3 regions of the Paenibacillus sp. B-A-8 genome follow, and region 3 is predicted to be linked to each of the others. Evidence: predicted binding sites of a transcription regulator. Region 3 holds the regulator's gene; each other region holds the start of a gene.
What was found. The regulator LexA, encoded in region 3, represses DNA repair genes until DNA is damaged. The targets are predictions, from matches to a motif close to CGAACATATGTTCG.

Region 1: the regulator LexA is predicted to act here: its motif matches at 2,407-2,420, upstream of recA (recombinase RecA).
Region 2: the regulator LexA is predicted to act here: its motif matches at 3,911-3,924, upstream of ACN6MV_RS23375 (ImmA/IrrE family metallo-endopeptidase).

Annotation. Positions count from the first base shown of each region.
Region 1 covers NZ_CP183882.1:4,201,853-4,207,549, forward strand. Annotated here, with positions in the region: gene rny (ribonuclease Y) at 1-57, opposite strand, end outside; gene ACN6MV_RS18765 (regulatory protein RecX) at 374-1,105, opposite strand; gene recA (recombinase RecA) at 1,270-2,337, opposite strand; gene ACN6MV_RS18775 (competence/damage-inducible protein A) at 2,638-3,924, opposite strand; gene pgsA (CDP-diacylglycerol--glycerol-3-phosphate 3-phosphatidyltransferase) at 4,034-4,621, opposite strand; gene ACN6MV_RS18785 (YajQ family cyclic di-GMP-binding protein) at 4,775-5,266, opposite strand; gene ACN6MV_RS18790 (hypothetical protein) at 5,471-5,632, opposite strand.
Region 2 covers NZ_CP183882.1:5,166,368-5,172,064, forward strand. Annotated here, with positions in the region: gene ACN6MV_RS23345 (PH domain-containing protein) at 93-581, shown strand; gene ACN6MV_RS23350 (glycosyl hydrolase) at 660-2,135, opposite strand; gene ACN6MV_RS23355 (cytidine deaminase) at 2,304-2,720, opposite strand; gene ACN6MV_RS23360 (NucA/NucB deoxyribonuclease domain-containing protein) at 2,828-3,259, shown strand; gene ACN6MV_RS23365 (hypothetical protein) at 3,339-3,485, opposite strand; gene ACN6MV_RS23370 (YjfB family protein) at 3,636-3,812, shown strand; gene ACN6MV_RS23375 (ImmA/IrrE family metallo-endopeptidase) at 3,963-4,496, shown strand; gene ACN6MV_RS23380 (hypothetical protein) at 4,576-4,737, shown strand; gene ACN6MV_RS23385 (DUF3139 domain-containing protein) at 5,108-5,440, shown strand; gene ACN6MV_RS23390 (RNA polymerase sigma factor) at 5,620-5,697, shown strand, end outside.
Region 3 covers NZ_CP183882.1:3,879,003-3,884,699, forward strand. Annotated here, with positions in the region: gene ACN6MV_RS17345 (HAD family hydrolase) at 1-54, opposite strand, end outside; gene ACN6MV_RS17350 (hypothetical protein) at 88-615, opposite strand; gene ACN6MV_RS17355 (DUF896 domain-containing protein) at 665-874, opposite strand; gene ACN6MV_RS17360 (LysM peptidoglycan-binding domain-containing protein) at 984-1,397, opposite strand; gene lexA (transcriptional repressor LexA) at 1,692-2,318, shown strand; gene ACN6MV_RS17370 (L,D-transpeptidase) at 2,568-2,906, shown strand; gene ACN6MV_RS17375 (hypothetical protein) at 3,054-3,434, shown strand; gene ACN6MV_RS17380 (hypothetical protein) at 3,655-4,233, shown strand; gene ACN6MV_RS17385 (class I SAM-dependent methyltransferase) at 4,234-5,010, opposite strand; gene ACN6MV_RS17390 (MBL fold metallo-hydrolase) at 5,175-5,697, opposite strand, start outside.

The sequences.
Region 1 (5,697 bases), 320 kb from region 3:
TCCAAAGAATAATGCAGCTACAACGAGAACGATAATGACCCAGATCCATGCTTGCATCTGTTCACCTCCTCGTTGGTTCCTCTCCAAGGTATCCCCCTGGGAATTGTGCAGTTGTTAAACTATCCGTTCATCACCATACAAAAAACCGGTAAACAACCGATTGCCATACTGCACATGCTGCACATGCACACTGCCCGCCTTATCCGGCGATTACATTTCATATGAGTTGTACGCGAACCGTTTTAAAAAGTCCCCTTTTTGGGAAGGAAAAAGGATTCTTACTTTATGCCGATTCATGTTATATTTTATTATTTATAAAAAGACATTGTCAAGAGAGTCGATATACGCATTAATGTCAAGAGAATCAGTGAGTCTAGTAAAATTCCTCATCTTCACCCTCATAATTGTCTTCTTCAAGTAAAGTATTGATCACTTGACGCACCATATCGCCTGAGAATCCACGCCGCATTAAGAAGGCGCCAGTCTTTCTTCTCTTATCTGCAGCTTCACCTCGGATGAGATTCCATTTCTTACGTCCGGTCTGAAGTGCACTCTCAAGTTCTTGTTCAGGGCTGATATTCTCCAAGGCTTCCGAGATTAAAGATTTGTCGATTCCTTTCTCACGTAGCTCTTGGCGAATCCACATCTTTCCTTTGCGTTGGTTCGTAATGCGTTGCTCTGCCCATTGCTTTGCATACAAAGGGTCATCAAGAAGTCTTTCCTGCTGTAGCCGTTGCACCACTTCCGCAATAATAGTCTCCCCTATTTCCTTCTGCCGTAAACGGCGAGTCATTTCCATAGCGGTTCGTGGCTTTCGTTCTAGATAACGAAGTCCTTCTACATAAGCTCGTTGTCGCTCATCAGCAACAACAATTTCCTCCAAATCGGCTTTCATAAAAGAATTCCCAGTAATCATCCGATATTTAATCATGACGTCTTCGTGTACAGTCATGTTATAAGCTCCGAAATGTATGATATAGCGGTGATCCGATTTCTTCTGACGTTCTACCTTAGTGATTTCTAAAAGTTCTCCATCAGGAAAATCTGCAAGAACTTGTAAGTCCTGCTCATCCGATTCAAAATCCATATCCAGCTGTATTACCATAGTTGCTTGTCACCTCATAGCAATAAAATATCCCCCACAAAGTGTAGCTTAAATTCGATGCGTACTCAGGTACTTTGCGAGGACCCCAAATAAATATTTCTGATGCGTTAAGAAAAGACACCCTGCAACAATGAATCACAGGGCGTCCTATTCCTTAATAAATTCTATTGTTCGATTTCGAGAAGTAGCTTTTCTTCTTCCTCTTGCTCTGCAATGATTTCCGCTTCATTTGGTGCAGCAACAATAGTGGAGAGATTACTTGCTTCACGAATCTTGTTCTCAATGATGAGCGAAATATCTTGATGTTCCTTCAAGAACTGTTTGGCATTCTCACGTCCTTGGCCGAGACGCTCGCCTTCATAGGAATACCATGCACCACTCTTATTCACGATGTCCATTTCAGTACCGATGTCTACAAGACTTCCTTCTCTGGAAATCCCTTCACCATACATGATATCAACATCAGCTTGTTTAAATGGAGGTGCTACCTTATTCTTCACAATCTTGATCTTGGTGCGGTTACCTACAACGTCGTTACCCATTTTGATACTTTCCACACGACGAACATCCAACCGTACGGAAGAGTAGAATTTCAGTGCTCGTCCACCCGGAGTTGTCTCAGGGTTACCGAACATAACACCAATTTTCTCACGAAGCTGGTTAATAAAGATAGCAATTGTATTTGATTTACTAATGGCACCAGAAAGCTTCCGAAGCGCTTGAGACATCAAACGAGCCTGTAGGCCGACGTGTGAATCACCCATATCGCCTTCAATTTCCGCTTTAGGAACCAAAGCAGCTACGGAGTCAACGACAATAATGTCTACTGCGCCACTTCGTACAAGTGCTTCAGCAATCTCAAGTGCCTGTTCACCCGTATCTGGCTGAGATAGTAACAATTCATCAATGTTTACGCCCAAGTTACGTGCATACTTCGGATCGAGCGCATGCTCAGCATCGATAAATGCAGCTTGTCCTCCTTGTTTTTGCACTTCTGCAATAGCATGAAGAGCAACAGTTGTTTTACCGGAGGATTCAGGTCCGTATACTTCAATAATACGTCCCTTTGGAAGTCCGCCTATACCTAACGCAATATCAAGTGCCAAAGATCCGCTAGGTACAACTTCCACTTGCATATGAGTGGATTCTCCCAGTTTCATGATCGAACCTTTACCAAATTGTTTTTCTATTTGACGAAGCGCCATATCAAGCGCTGCACGACGATCTGACAATCAGACCACTTCCTTCACTGTTTATAATAATATAATAACGTGTTTTTGAGGTCTTGCCAAGCTTTTTTTCGAACATACATTCGTTTTTTTTGTCTCAAGCGTTAATTATCCCTTTTATTGTAAGCCTCCTTCCGGATATAGAAGTTAACTGATTTCTCTACTTCACCGGACATCAACGACTTATGATCATAACCAAAAACATTGATCAAAATCTCTGCAAATATACAAAAAACCGCAGCAAAGAAATCTCAGTGCCACGGTTCTTCCGTATGTTCCAATTATAACTGGGCTAATCTCCCATTACAAGTCTGAACCCTCAAGTGGTGTCTCCACCTTGCGTTCCTCAAGTCTACGCCATAGTCGATACAGTAGAGCTTTAACAGTACGCAGTCGTATATTCTCACGTGTCCCTTTAAGATTAAGCTCATATACCTCTGTCTTACGCCCGCGTTCAGCTAAACCAATAAATACAAGTCCGACTGGTTTACGTTCAGAATAGCCTGGTCCTGCTACGCCTGTTACAGATAAACCGAAATCACTGTCCGCAATCATTCTCACCTGATCGGCCAACACCTCGGCAACTTCACGACTTACCGCCCCTGGAGCATCAGGCCCCTCCAAATAAGCACTTGGCACATTCAGAAGTTTTTTCTTTAGATCGTTCGAGTAACAGACGATTCCTCCCGCAAACATCGAAGCGCTACCTGGTATGTTGGTTATACTCTCCATCAGCAAGCCTCCGGTACAGCTCTCCGCCGCACTTAAAGTCAGACCTGCATCCGCCATCCAATCTACAATTAGCTGTTCTAGTGGTACATCAATATTCGCATATAAATGCTCTGGCAAAATCTCTTTGATCTGCTTCTCCAGAATCTCCAGCTTCTTGAAAGCTTCATGCTCGGAAGGCGCCTTTGTCGAAATACGAACGGTTACTTCTCCCTCTTTTGCATATGGAGCTATGGTTGGGTCTGTCTGGCTGTGAATCAGATCTATGAGCTTATCCTCAAGCAGTGATTCTCCGATACCTGCAAATTTTAGCATTTTAGAATAAAGTGGCATTTCTGACGTCAGAGCATGCTGCTGAAGCCAAGGTACTGCTTTATCTACGAACATTGGTTTCATCTCGCGAGGCGGACCAGGAAGCACAATATAATATTTCTTTTCATGCTCAAAAGCAATACCCACAGCAAGACCAATCTCATTTGGCAAAGGTGTGGTTCCTTCAATTATAAGTGCCTGTTTACGATTATTCTCTGTCATTACAATCTTACGATCATCAAAGAAACGTTGTACATGATCCATTGCCAAACGATCTATATGGAGTGTTCGACCTAAAGAAGCAGCCAATGCATCTTTTGTAAGATCATCTTCTGTCGGACCAATACCACCTGTAAAAATGATAACATCAGCTCTGTTTTGAGCGATTTCAATAGCTTGCTGCAAGCGACTGCTGTTATCGCCAACTACGGTTTGAAAATATACATCAATCCCAATAGCAGCTAACTCTATAGATAGAAACTGGGCATTACTATTCACGATTTGACCGAGCAAAAGCTCCGTGCCTACTGCAATAATCTCCGCTTTCATCCCTGGCTTTCGCCTCCTAGTTATAATGTAGACACACTGCCTTTAGGGTTTAAAAAAGGTAATAGGTACTTTACCTATTACCTCTCCTATATGTAGCTACCTAAAATGCTTAAGCATTATGCAGCTGTAGCAGCTCTTTATTCTTCACAAAATAATCAATTCCAGAGTAAATAGTGATCAAAGCTGCAGCCCAAATGGCAATATCGTCTACAGGAATGCTGACGAATTGAAATGGAAAATTGTTCAACAACAGCAGTGAGATCGCTACAATTTGTACAACCGTCTTTATCTTGCCCCATTTGCTGGCGGCAACCACTTTCCCCTCTAACAATGCGATCTGGCGAAGCCCGGTTACTGCAAACTCACGACTTATGATAACAATTGCAATCCATGAATCACATCTGCCCAGTTCGACAAGTGAAATCAGAACAGCGGAAACTAACAGCTTGTCCGCTAACGGATCAAGGAGCTTACCGAGGTTGGTCACCATATTATATTTCCTAGCTATGTAGCCGTCTATTCCATCTGTGCTGGCTGCAAGCAAAAAGATTACAGCGGCTACCAAATGATTAACAGATAGCTGGAAAGAGCCCCAATGTATTGGTTCTGGGTAAAAGCTAAAATCCACCAGTAAGAAAAACATCATAATCGGGATCAGGCAAATACGTGCTAGCGTGATGCGGTTGGGCAAATTCACTGAAGTTCCTCCCCTAAATCGTTCATACAAATGACCTGAGTCAGGCTCATCTATTTCTACTTAAGCAAGTATATTATAGCTATAAATAGGTGTCAAAAAAAATACAAAGCACCCCGCATCATGGTGCTGATAAGCACTGCGGGGTACAAAATTCTATTTTAAGTTGTTGAACTGCAGGTCCAGCGGCAAATCAGCTTTACGCAAAATCTGGATAATTTGCTGTAAATCATCGCGACTCTTACCGGTTACGCGGATCTGATCTCCTTGAATCTGGCTCTTCACCTTCAATTTCGAATCACGAATCAGGATGTTAATTTTTTTTGCGTTCTCCTGATCTATCCCTTGCTTAAGACCTAAGCGCTGACGAACACTTCCCAGGGAAGCAGGCTCTACTTTGCCGAAATCCAAGTTCTTCAGCGTGATACCTCTCTTCACCATCTTCGATTGTAAAATATCAATAACAGCATTTAACTTATATTCGTCCTCAGAGGCGATAATAAGTGCGTCTTTCTCAAGCTTCAGACTGCTTTTACTGTTCTTAAAGTCAAATCGGTTATCAATTTCTTTCTCTGTTTGGTGGATCGCATTAGTTAATTCCTGCATATCCATTTTAGATACGATATCAAATGAACTTTCTGAACTCATAACTCCACGTCCTTTGTACATTTTAGTCTGCTACTATTATAAAAGAATGATACCCTTAAGTCTAATTTTGGATAATATGTACCCCACCCGACACAGAAAACAGCCCCACAGAGTGGAGCTTTTCCTTCGAAATGAGTTCTGTTCAATGGTAGAAATACGTCTCCACAGGGAGTATCCCCTCGGAGACGCTCATTTCTAAGTTTTCTATCTGCTTCGGAGCGGGCTTCGAAACATATCCAGAATTCCAAGCACAATATGTGCAATACCGAAACCGAGAATTCCATAGCCCCAAGCACTTGGCGTCATATAGTATCCGATGAGACTGACAACAACCCCAAGTCCAGCTACAATCCAGCTAACGATCATAAGAATGTCACCTCACTTTGGCTAAGAACTGGAAACAATCTTATGTTCCCCACATAGCCAAAGTC
Region 2 (5,697 bases), 1.3 Mb from region 3:
AATGTCGCTTTGTGTAAAGTGCAAATGAAATTTATGTAAAATGACTATTATGTTATAATTATTTCAATTGTAATTAGGGAAGGAGAGTTTTTATGCCTTATTGCACAACCTGCGGTTCAGAATATAAGCAAGGCGTGAAATTTTGTGGAGAATGTGGATCTAGCATTGACGGCACCGCTCCAGTGACCGCCCGGCGTCCATCAGCAAATCTAAACGCTACTCAAGAAGTCGTACTCTGGAAAGGTAAACCGGCTAGCATCTCGGATCGCCTCAAAGGAATCGTACGCCTAAACACGACTACGTACACCATTACAAGCCAGCGCATTATGGTAAAGACCGGACTTATCGGTAAAAATGTCGAAGAAATTGAATTACTGCGCGTACGCGATTTATCCGTAGCACAATCTATCATGGACCGGATGCTTGGCATTGGTTCATTAACTGTATTTTCTGATGATGCCTCAGCGCCTCAGCTTCTTTTCCGAAAAATCCATGATGCCCAAACCGTCAAAGATGTTCTGCGCAAAGCCGTTCGAGACGAGAAGATCGCCAACAACATTAGCTACCGCGAACAAATCTAAGATGGTTTTTAAGTTAAAAAAAGCCCCGAAATCCGGGGCTTTTTTTGCTTACGCTTCGACGCTCAAAGCAGATATTTTTTATGGAAGATAGAACGCACTTGCTGGAATAATCCCCTTTGGCTGGCTAGGGCTTTCCCATTGCAATACAATCCGCGCGTCCCCCTCATTCTCATAGTATTCCACTTTTACTTCGTGCAGCTTGCCTGCAATCAGATTTACACTACCTTTTCGCTCCTGTCCACTCTGCTTCACCCAACTGTCAATGATTAACCCTCCATCAATCCACACCCGTACCCCGTCATCAGAGGAGGAGTAAATGGTATAAGTCTCACTATAAGCTGCCGTCAGCTTACCGCTCCAACGTATAGAGAAAGCATCGACACGAATGGCTGGATCGGGTGAACCCTGTTTCCATGAAAATTGGATGTTCGCATCAGTTCGCGTCAACGCAGGAGTCCCGCTAAGGGTCATATTATTGAAATATTGCCCCCATAGCCCGCTTTGCAGCACACTATCTCCTTTAGCAGCCACAATCGCTGCCTCAGCAGCATATTCATCTCGTGTGAATACAAAGCTGTCGTTCATAAAGGCTCTAATCACCGCATCGGTGTTTTTCTCATAAAGAAGCTTGCCCCAGGTCATTTGATAAGACCATTTCGGCTGCGATTTAGCCAGTAGTGTAGGAGAAGGAAGCTCTCCGTTCTCTCCAATCGCGATCAGCTTTCCTCGGCCAAGATCCCATAGACTATCATAGTGACTTCCCTTGAAATCGCCGTCATAGATGTCTAGCGCCAGCACATCTACTTTGTCACCGCTCGGATAGTATTCCGCAGGCTCATCACACCATTGATTTTTGGCGTTTGGGCTCCATACCCACAATAAATTATGCAGCTTATGATAGCTGGTAAAACGGTCAAACATAAGGTTCCAGAGTTCTACGTAATTGCTCTTCTGCCCCCACCAGAACCATCCACCATTCATTTCATGATACGGCCGCCAGAGCACGGGAACGCCTGCATCATTAAGTTTTTTTAAAGACAGGGCTATCTTATCCAGATCAGCGATCAGTGCGTTATACTGAGTCGTACCCGGAGTTATATATGTGTCAAAATCAGCATTGCTTATGCTCGTAGATACATTAGCCCAAGCCGGCGCTGTCCCTGGCAACTGGGCGTGATAACTAATCGTTACGATTCCACCGGCTTTATACCAACGAATAGCACTGCTAACAACCCAATCCCGCTGATTGTCTATTAGCGCCGCCGTTTGATTATTGATTGCTCCCAGCTCATAACCGTGAAGGGCGGCGTATTGCCCGCTAGTATTTTTCAGCTTCCCATTGAACTCATCCGCGCTCTCCAAATAATCATGTTGTCCACTAATCAATCCTTTTCCTTGCAAAAAATAAAGGGTATTCAACAATTTCTGAGCAGAGGTTACCGTTTCCGAATCTGCCGGAGTCATTTGCAATTTACGATATGCTATTTGCCACTGAACATCGTTCACAAACCTCGATGCCGAATCAACCATATTTCGAAGGTTTCGCTGTTCCATCTACTCTCACATCCTTTTAACTTTTTTAAGTTATAGTATGGGGACAATAGTGACATGAACTCAGCGAATGGACATGAAGCTGTAAATTAATTTAGGACAGTGTAAGGAACTGCTGAATAAATTCACGGCTCAATAAAAAAAGGAGCCTAGCGGCTCCTTTTTTCCAAACTACCTCGTATATCTCAGCGGTAGTAATTCGGTAATATCATATTTGGCTAACCGGCCTTCCTCGGATACAATAACTTTGCAATCCTTCCCGTAATCAGCAATTAACTCACGGCACATCCCGCAGGGAGAAACTACTTTAATCTCTCTTTCCCCGCTATCCGGATCAGAATGCCTTACGGCAACAATCGTATCAAATTCCTTGTAGCCTTCGGATATCGCTTTTCCAATCACCATCGCCTCCGCACAAACTGTAATCCGCCCCATGCTAGCTTCTACATGTACCGCTGTAAAGATCTCCCCCGTCTTCGTACGGAGCGCCGCTCCAACATGGTGTCTTTCCCATTCATAACGTCTAGTAATAATATCTTCAGCAGAGGCTATAAGCGTCTGATCCTCAATAGTAATTAAATACTCCATATCCAATTCCGCCCTCCTCTTATTTTTCCTAAGTATATTAAATCGCACTGCATTATGATATAAGATATACTATTTTAAGTTCCAAAAAAGGAGGAGCAGATTTGAAAATACAGAAATTACTCACCAGTCTCATCATTGTTGTGTTACTCGCTTTCGGCGGTTACTGGTATGAACAGAACGGAGACCCGGCAGCCCCCTCGTCCACATCCGATTCAGAAGTTGTTCAGCTCATCTTCCCATCAGATCGTTATCCTGAGACCGCCAAGCATATTCAGGATGCGATTGCCAAAGGGGAGTCTGCCACATGTACCATTAACCGTGAGCAGGCTGAAGAGAACCGCAAAGAATCCTTAAGAGGGATCCCTACAAAAAAAGGCTACGACCGCGACGAATGGCCCATGGCCATGTGTGATGAAGGCGGCGAAGGGGCCGACATTGAATACATAACGCCAAAAGATAATCGCGGTGCAGGAAGCTGGGTTGGTAATCAGCTAGAAGATTATGCGGATGGAACCCGCGTAGAATTTATGTTCAAATAACGAGCTTCGGAAACAATGCTCCAAAAGAATAGCCCCATCCGGTATATACCGGATGGGGCTACAATGTGCATCAGCTAGCTTAGAATAAGCAAGCTTTAGTGATGATAACCAGCAAGATGAAGAGTACCAGAATAGCTCCCGTTGAAGTAAAAGGACTACACACCGGACCTACGTTTGCTGGGCTTACTACAGGACCTACGTTACAACCACAATGTTCCATTCCCATTTTTAATTCCTCCTAATGATTAATGACTACAGCACAAGATATGTAAAAAGGAGATAAGCCGTTTGGGCGAATTGGCAAACAAAATGCCGAACACCTAATGAATTAAATGGACAGAGTCGATATACAGGATATACACGAAGGAGGTGCAATATGGATATAGCTGCATTATCAATGGCAATGAGTCAAGCATCCTTAGCTCAGAATGTGGGGATACAGGTCATGAATATAGCCAAAAATCAGGCTGAAACCCAGAGTCAAACGATGGTGGAAATGCTGGGGAAAAGCGTTGCTCCGAATTTAGGAAAAACACTTGATATTAGTGTTTAATTGCATTATGCTAAGGACACACAAGAACACTCGTTCTTATGTGTCCTTATATTTTTTTACTTTACATAGCCTTCGGGCTTTTCTTTTGTTCATTTATGCGAACATACGATCCTATAATTGATTCTGAATGAGGTGAATGATGTGGATAACATGAAATCCTATTATCAAATGACTGCACTGGAGAAGTGGACGGAAGATTTATACAAACGTCTAAACCTTACTCAGCCTTCGCAAATTTCGATTGCCTATATTGCAGAACGGCTTAATATTTGGGTTCATTATTTGGATGTAAGAAGTAAGAGTATCGAAGCATCAGCGGGGATGTACACCATGTTTATCGATAACCGGCTTCCAGCTAGCCTGCAGCGGCTAGAGTTTCTCCACGAGCTCTGTCACCTGCTCCGCCATGGTACCAATCATATATTGATGCCAGAACATTTTACGCGAGCACAGGAGGATGAATCCGAGCGTTTTATTCTTTATGCAGCTATGCCCTACTCCATGATCTCCCGTTTGAATTTGCCAGAACAACGAGAGGAAGCCATTAGCTATCTTGCAGCAGAATTTCAAGTGCCAAGCGAGCTGGCTTTACAGCGGATTGATCAGATCCAAAGACGTGTTTTTCAGGGGCAATTATTGGCCGTGATGGGAAGAAACGAAGAACGATTAACACATATTCAATAATGATTGCGGAGATAATAAGGGTAGTCGCAATGAAGGACCATTAATGATTATGGTGGAATTTCTCGCAAGGGGGAACGATATGGAAGCCATTAAAGTAATTGAATTATTGATGACTCATCCAGATTATAACGTAGATGCAGTACACCCCGAAATTCCGGATTTTGTTGGGATCGAGTCGATTGAAGTGGATCATGAAACAGGGACCTTCTCCATTTTATTGCAAGAACCCAAAGACGACTGAAGATGATTTGTGTAAGCTCATAATAAAAAGGCAGCAAGTATAGTATACCCAGGCAATTATTTACCTACACGGGTTTAACTATCGGCGGGAAATTTGCTGCCTTATTTGTAATTATAAGCTCTGTTATGCGACAAATTGAATCAAACCAATAAGAGTTAGAATGAGGAATATACCCACAACACCCCAAATAATAAACCATAAGATTCTTAGCCCTGGCAGTTTTGGACTTGAATAATTCTCTAGTACCTTAATACGTCGCTCCAACTCCTGTATTTTTCCTCTTGCTGCGTCATCTTCTTTCCTCCCTTCTAATGTGTAAACTTATATATTATCTTATAATATATACATTTTATCTAAATGGAGGAAATAAATGAAGAAAAGAACAAAAATAATTCTTGTTACTCTCATTATTCTATATGGAGTTGCTTCCTTAGCGCTTCACTCCTTCCGAAATCAGATGAACAATGAGATCATTCATTATCTGGTAGATGCTAGAGATTATAAGAATGAAGATCTTTATAAAGTCTATACCCAGATTGGTAAGGCTCCCGTAGTAAGCACAACGGTTATCTTTGCAGATGAACCTAACGCAAGATACTTTTATAGAAAAGAGAAGGATCTGATTCATCAATACAGCATGGCTCCTGTAAAAGGTTCTGATCCAAAATATACATATAAACATATTGAGGATCGTCTCCCGTAAAGGGGGAACTTCTATTATAAAAACGCGATTGTCTCAGCAGTCAGGATTATGGCTACTAAGACAACCGCGTTTTTTTAGATCCTAACCCTTGATCTATATGGCTAACAAAATTTTCTCAGGAACATAATGTGACCAAATGCCGTCCTAAATGGTGTTATAGGTAAAGGGGGCATAGAATCATGCAGCGATCCATGACCCGGCCGGGAAATCATGTGATAAAGAGTTACGAAATCTACGCAGATATGCTGTTCCGAATC
Region 3 (5,697 bases):
ATCATCCCAGAGCAGTGTATCATCAAGGTCAAATAGTACAGCGGAAATTGGCATTACAGGTCTCCCTCTCCCATGGCTGGTTAATTTCTATTCGTGAACTACTTCAATTTGGTGAGCTTTTGCGAATGCTTCCAGTCGAGTCCCCATCGCAGTTGTATCATAACGATTCATAAGTCTGGTAAAAATCCATTTCGTGCGTTTGCCTTTATGCTTAATAACAACAGCTCCACGCGAAAGGATAATTTTCTCAATATCAGAAGCTGGTAAATAGCGTTCGCGATTGAATTTTATAGTGGATAGTCTAGCATTCTCCACCTTCAAATACGGACGTCGGAAAAACAGAAGTGCTGCTAGTAAGTAGTACAAAACGACTCCTAGCCAATTCATCAGCATACCATTGCCTTTGGCCTGATCTACCGAACCAATCATCCAAAACATAGTACCAAGCACTAATAACACTACTGGAAATGCAATGTTACGGCCTTTAAAGGTTTCACTGTTCTTGCCAGGAGATTTGGATTTTGATGCGTAAATCGTTTCCTTCCCCTGTTTCTTTCTTTGCTTGTTAATTTGCTGTGTGTTACGTTGAACCATTCTTTCCCAAGAACGGGCCATATGCGTTCCCCCTAGTCATCCAGTAGTATCTATGAAAAGGAACAGGGTGTTAATGCTTAAGCCCCTTGTTACCTTGTTCATGCTCATCATTATCGACCAATTCAATCGTATTCAATTGTGCTCGGAAGTTATTGCGAATATTCCCCAAATAGATTTCACGAAGCTTGGCGCGTTCCGCCGTTTCCTCTTGATTAAGGCCTACGCTCTTCTGTTTGCGTGCCAATTCGTTAATACGCGCGACCAACTCATCAATGTTCAAAACTTTCCCTCCCCATATAAATTAATTCTAACTCTGCCATGAGAAAAAGAGCTTGTCAAGGTTTACTCCCTGCAAGCTCTTTATGTCCTTCTATTATGTTCTTAGAATATTAATAAATAGGTAAACTGAGAATATCTCCAGCATTAATCTGACTGCCTTTAATGCCATTAGATTTTTTAATTCCTTCTATATATACAGCCGTCTTCATATCCGATGGTTTATTCTCAAGAGCAATACTCCAAAGTGTATCTCCGCGTTCAACCACTACGCGCTTCTCATCCTTCATTAAAGTAGTAGATCCTGCAAATACATTACCTACTACTGTGAGTCCTGATAGTACGAGCACAATGATCAATGTAAGTTTAATAACAAAATCTCTCCGGAACAAACGCATCAATCCTTCAAGCAAAAGCGCTGTAATCTCTTTAATCTGAGCTGAATAACGGGTAACAGGATTATGTCCTAAAGATTCAACCACGGGGGCTTTATCGTAGATGCTACGGTATGTACTGTATTTTAACATGAATATCATCCTCCAAACACTTGTTCTTACTTTTGAAATTATAATAACACGAACATGTGTTTTGTTCAATACTATTTCAGAACAATTGTTCTCTTTTTTTGAAAAGAGTAAATCACCCTATCATCTATAAAAAGAATCCAGCTGATCATTGTTTTAAAGTTCGCTTTATCAATACGAGACTACCATTTATTAACTCTTTCGAATTAATATTTATAATAGTTAGAACTTATGTTTGTGCGAACGGTAGTTCTATGTTATAATTTTCCCAAACATTACTATATGGGGTTGATTCCAATGTCAAAGATTTCAAGTCGCCAGCTGGCGATCCTGGAATTTATACGTAGCGAAGTCCGCAGCAAGGGTTATCCTCCTTCCGTTCGGGAGATTGGAGAAGCTGTTGGTCTTGCTTCCAGCTCCACAGTTCACGGTCATTTGGATCGGCTAGAGAAGAAGGGACTTATCCGTCGAGATCCAACGAAGCCTCGTGCAATAGAATTGCTTGGCCAAGAGGATTCCGAGAATGTCCATCATTTCGCACAAACCGTCGCACGCATTCCTGTCGTAGGTAAGGTTACCGCCGGGGTTCCTATCACTGCTACTGAGAATATTGAAGACTACTTCCCGCTTCCAACTCACTATGTTGGAGATAACAAAGTATTTATGTTATCGGTTCAAGGTGACAGTATGGTCGAAGCTGGGATAATGAATGGTGACTATGTTATTGTCCGTCAACAACAGACAGCTGATAACGGAGATATCGTTGTAGCTATGACCGAAGAAGATGAAGCTACCGTTAAGACCTTTTATAAAGAACGTGATCATATACGTCTTCAGCCGGAGAATCCGGCGTACGAGCCTCTTCGCCTTAATCGCGTGACCATTCTCGGCAGAGTTATCGGATTATTTCGAGATATCCACTAAGTATGCACTCCTACCAAGCCAAAACGGATACCGTCCATTAAAGGACGGTATCCGTTTCTACGAGAAGCATAATGATACTGTTTTCTGTAATATCAAAGGCTGTTCCACAAATGTGGAACAGCCTTTTTTTGTTTTCTAACTCAAATTATCCATACTAGAACACGCGTTCGCATACGCTAAAATGGCCATTTTCTATTAATAACCGTTTAGGCTTTCTGCTCATATCCTATTAGAAAGGAGTGTTGCGCAATGCCAAATTACCGAATTATTGTAGATCTGACCCAGCGTATGCTGTATCTTCTTGATAACAACATTGTGATCAGAGGTTTCCCCGTCGGAATCGGTAAAATGTTAACCCAATCACCCTTGGGTGACTTCACTATTATTAACAAAGAACCCGATCCAGGTGGTCCATTTGGGGTCTTTTGGATGGGTCTATCTAAGCCTCACTATGGAATACATGGAAATAATGATCCCTCCTCGATAGGTCACGAAGTTTCCCACGGTTGTATTCGGATGTACAATGAGGATGTGCTAGCACTAGCTGCGATTGTTCCGATTGGAACTCAAGTAACGATCAGGAATTAAATCTATCCATAAATAAACACACTTCACTCATGGTTCAATGAATGGGGTGTGTTTGTATTTAAGTATTTTTGATGGCGTAATAGGAATTATGTGGTTATATGTCGAATAATGTTAACAGGTTTTCAAATAGAAAGGAAGTGTCTGGTTTTGAACAACTCCAAAATAAGAACCCTCGTCGATTTTAAAGTCGATGCACTTGTTAAACTCTCAGGATTATTGTTAAATAACGATCAAGCTAGTGGAAAAAAAGTAAATCTACTCACCTCATTCGGCAGTATTCAAGGGACCATCTCCCCTTCCACCTCCAATAAAGAGGATGTTTTTGACTTTAAATCTCTAATGGATGATGTCATTGTAGATGAATACATATCTTATTTAGGTGCGGAACATCCCGATAAAAATTTCAGCTATAACTTTGTAGTCCTCAATGATGTTTCTGTAAGACCCTATGCTAACTATGAATCATCGATCGAATACAAGCAGCTAATTGTGTATACCGATCAAATTACGGCTTTCAATTTCTTATAATTTTGACATATTTACATTAATAACTCTCATCTAAGCACTCAGTAACTGCCCTAGCATGCATTAAAGGCGGATCTCAGGGTGCTTTTTTTTGCTAATGCTGTAATTGTTCCTATATTTCAACGAATTTCACTTTTAGCAGATACTAGTCGAGAAGATTAAGGCATATCTTTCATTAAGTAATAAATCTTGCTCTGCTGAGATAACTAGGAGGTGTGATTCCATGCTGATTTTCTTGATATACATATTTGGTATTATAGGAGTTGTCTTAATTCTTAGTGCCGGTTTTCTAGAATTGAAAAAGCTATCTACTTCTTCAGATCTTTCAAAGCTGTTAAACGCAATCTCATCCTTTAACATCATATTCACCAAAACGTTCATTCCACCCAATCAATCTCACTTGATCGCCCTTAACGAATCCTATAAGAAAATAGCCATAGGCAGTAGCGATCCGAAAACACGTAAAAAAGCTATAGCAAAGCTGTATTCCTTCGATAATGTAATGGGATCAGAGATTGTTGTTAATGCACTAACCCTTTCAAAAGTATCCAAAAGACAACAAAGCAGCAAAGCAACCGCTTCAAGTGCGAATATTAATGTGCTTAATAGCGCTGACGAAGAGGCTAGTGTTATTGAGGAACTTACGCTTAAAATATATATGAACAGCAGTGAAATGCCTGTGTATAGTATCTCCTTCTTGCCAGGCTTATTGCCAATTAAACAATCCGACAATCAGTATAAAGAAGCTTACTCCCAAGTACAGCAGTTGCATGCATTTTTCAGGACGATCGTATCCGAATAATTATCTGATTTTTTCCGCAATAAGATGTGTGAAAATCGCTATGTCTTTATATGGTGATTCACTGCCTAATTTAAGCTCCAGCTCCACCATGTGTTTATTCCAATCTTCATCCATTTTCACTTCATTGTCTGCTATGTATCCATAGATATTATGTATTCCGTAAGTCCATCTAATCTCGTATCCGCAATTCTCAAGCCATTCCGCCAATTGATCATTCGTATAGATCGTAATTTCTGTTTGAATAATGCCACTATATTCTCGCATATTCCCAATGCTATCTAGAGCTCCCTGAGGATCTTTATTCATAATGGCTTTCTTCATCACCTTGGCCACAGGATTATGAGCGATCAGAGAGAGCATTCCTTTTGCAGATTGTTTTTTACTAATGTCCATTAACATTTCTTTGGGATGTTCAAGATATTCAAGCACGTTGTGGCAAAATATCCAGTCATAACGCTCCGCCAACACATCTGAATCCTGTAGCGTAGTTACGCTATAAGAAATACTGAGACCTTCTTTCATCGCAGACTCTTGAGCCTTCGCTATCATCTCCGTCGTCGGATCTATTCCGGTTACTCTGTACCCCTTTCTGGCAAATTCATGACTAGTTATCCCAAACCCACAGCCGATATCTAAAATCGATGGCTTCTTTTCTAAAAGGATGTGATTTTCAATTTGATGCCAGGCGGTCAGGTAGAACAATCTCCCCCAAGGCATTTGGATATAATTCGAATAGGAACGCATCGATGTTGCAAAAGCTTCAGTTGTTGGTAACATTACTCCACTACCTCTTTCCTCTCAATTAATATCTCTATTTCCAACAGATGAAATCTACAAGCTCACAAGCTACAAAAAAACGGTCCTCTTTGAGGCCGTTTTACTGTTTTTAAAAACCATCAACGTATTTCTATTTCTACATCAACAGAACATCTATCTTTTTATTAGAATTGCACGCTAAACCCATTAAACCGATGAATCCCCGTACCATGTGCGACAAGTCCCTGTTCACGCAAAGCACGAACCGCCTGCTTTACTTCATGCAAAATAGATGGATCTAAACCTAACGTATTATGAGAGCCGAATACTTGGGTCACCTTTGCAATGTGCGCAATCTTTTCTAAAGAAGCCACTAAATCTTCCGGACTAGTCGAAGGATAAAATGCATAAACAGGTGTAACATCATACAATAAATCCCCTGTAAACAGATACCCTTTGGCATGATCAAAGACGCTTATATGGCCTGGTGAATGACCCGGTGTGTGGTAAATTTCTAATTTACGCCCTCCTATGTCAAGCACATCTCCCTCTTGCAATAGAGCTGTCGGTTTACCTTGAAATGGCGTGTATGTACTAGGATCAAAGGATTCAGGTGGAGTTAGCGTAAGGTCTCTGCTCATATCTTTTCTGATCTGGGCAAGGGACAAGCCTTGTATTCCATTCATCAGCCAATCCTCATCCTCTTTA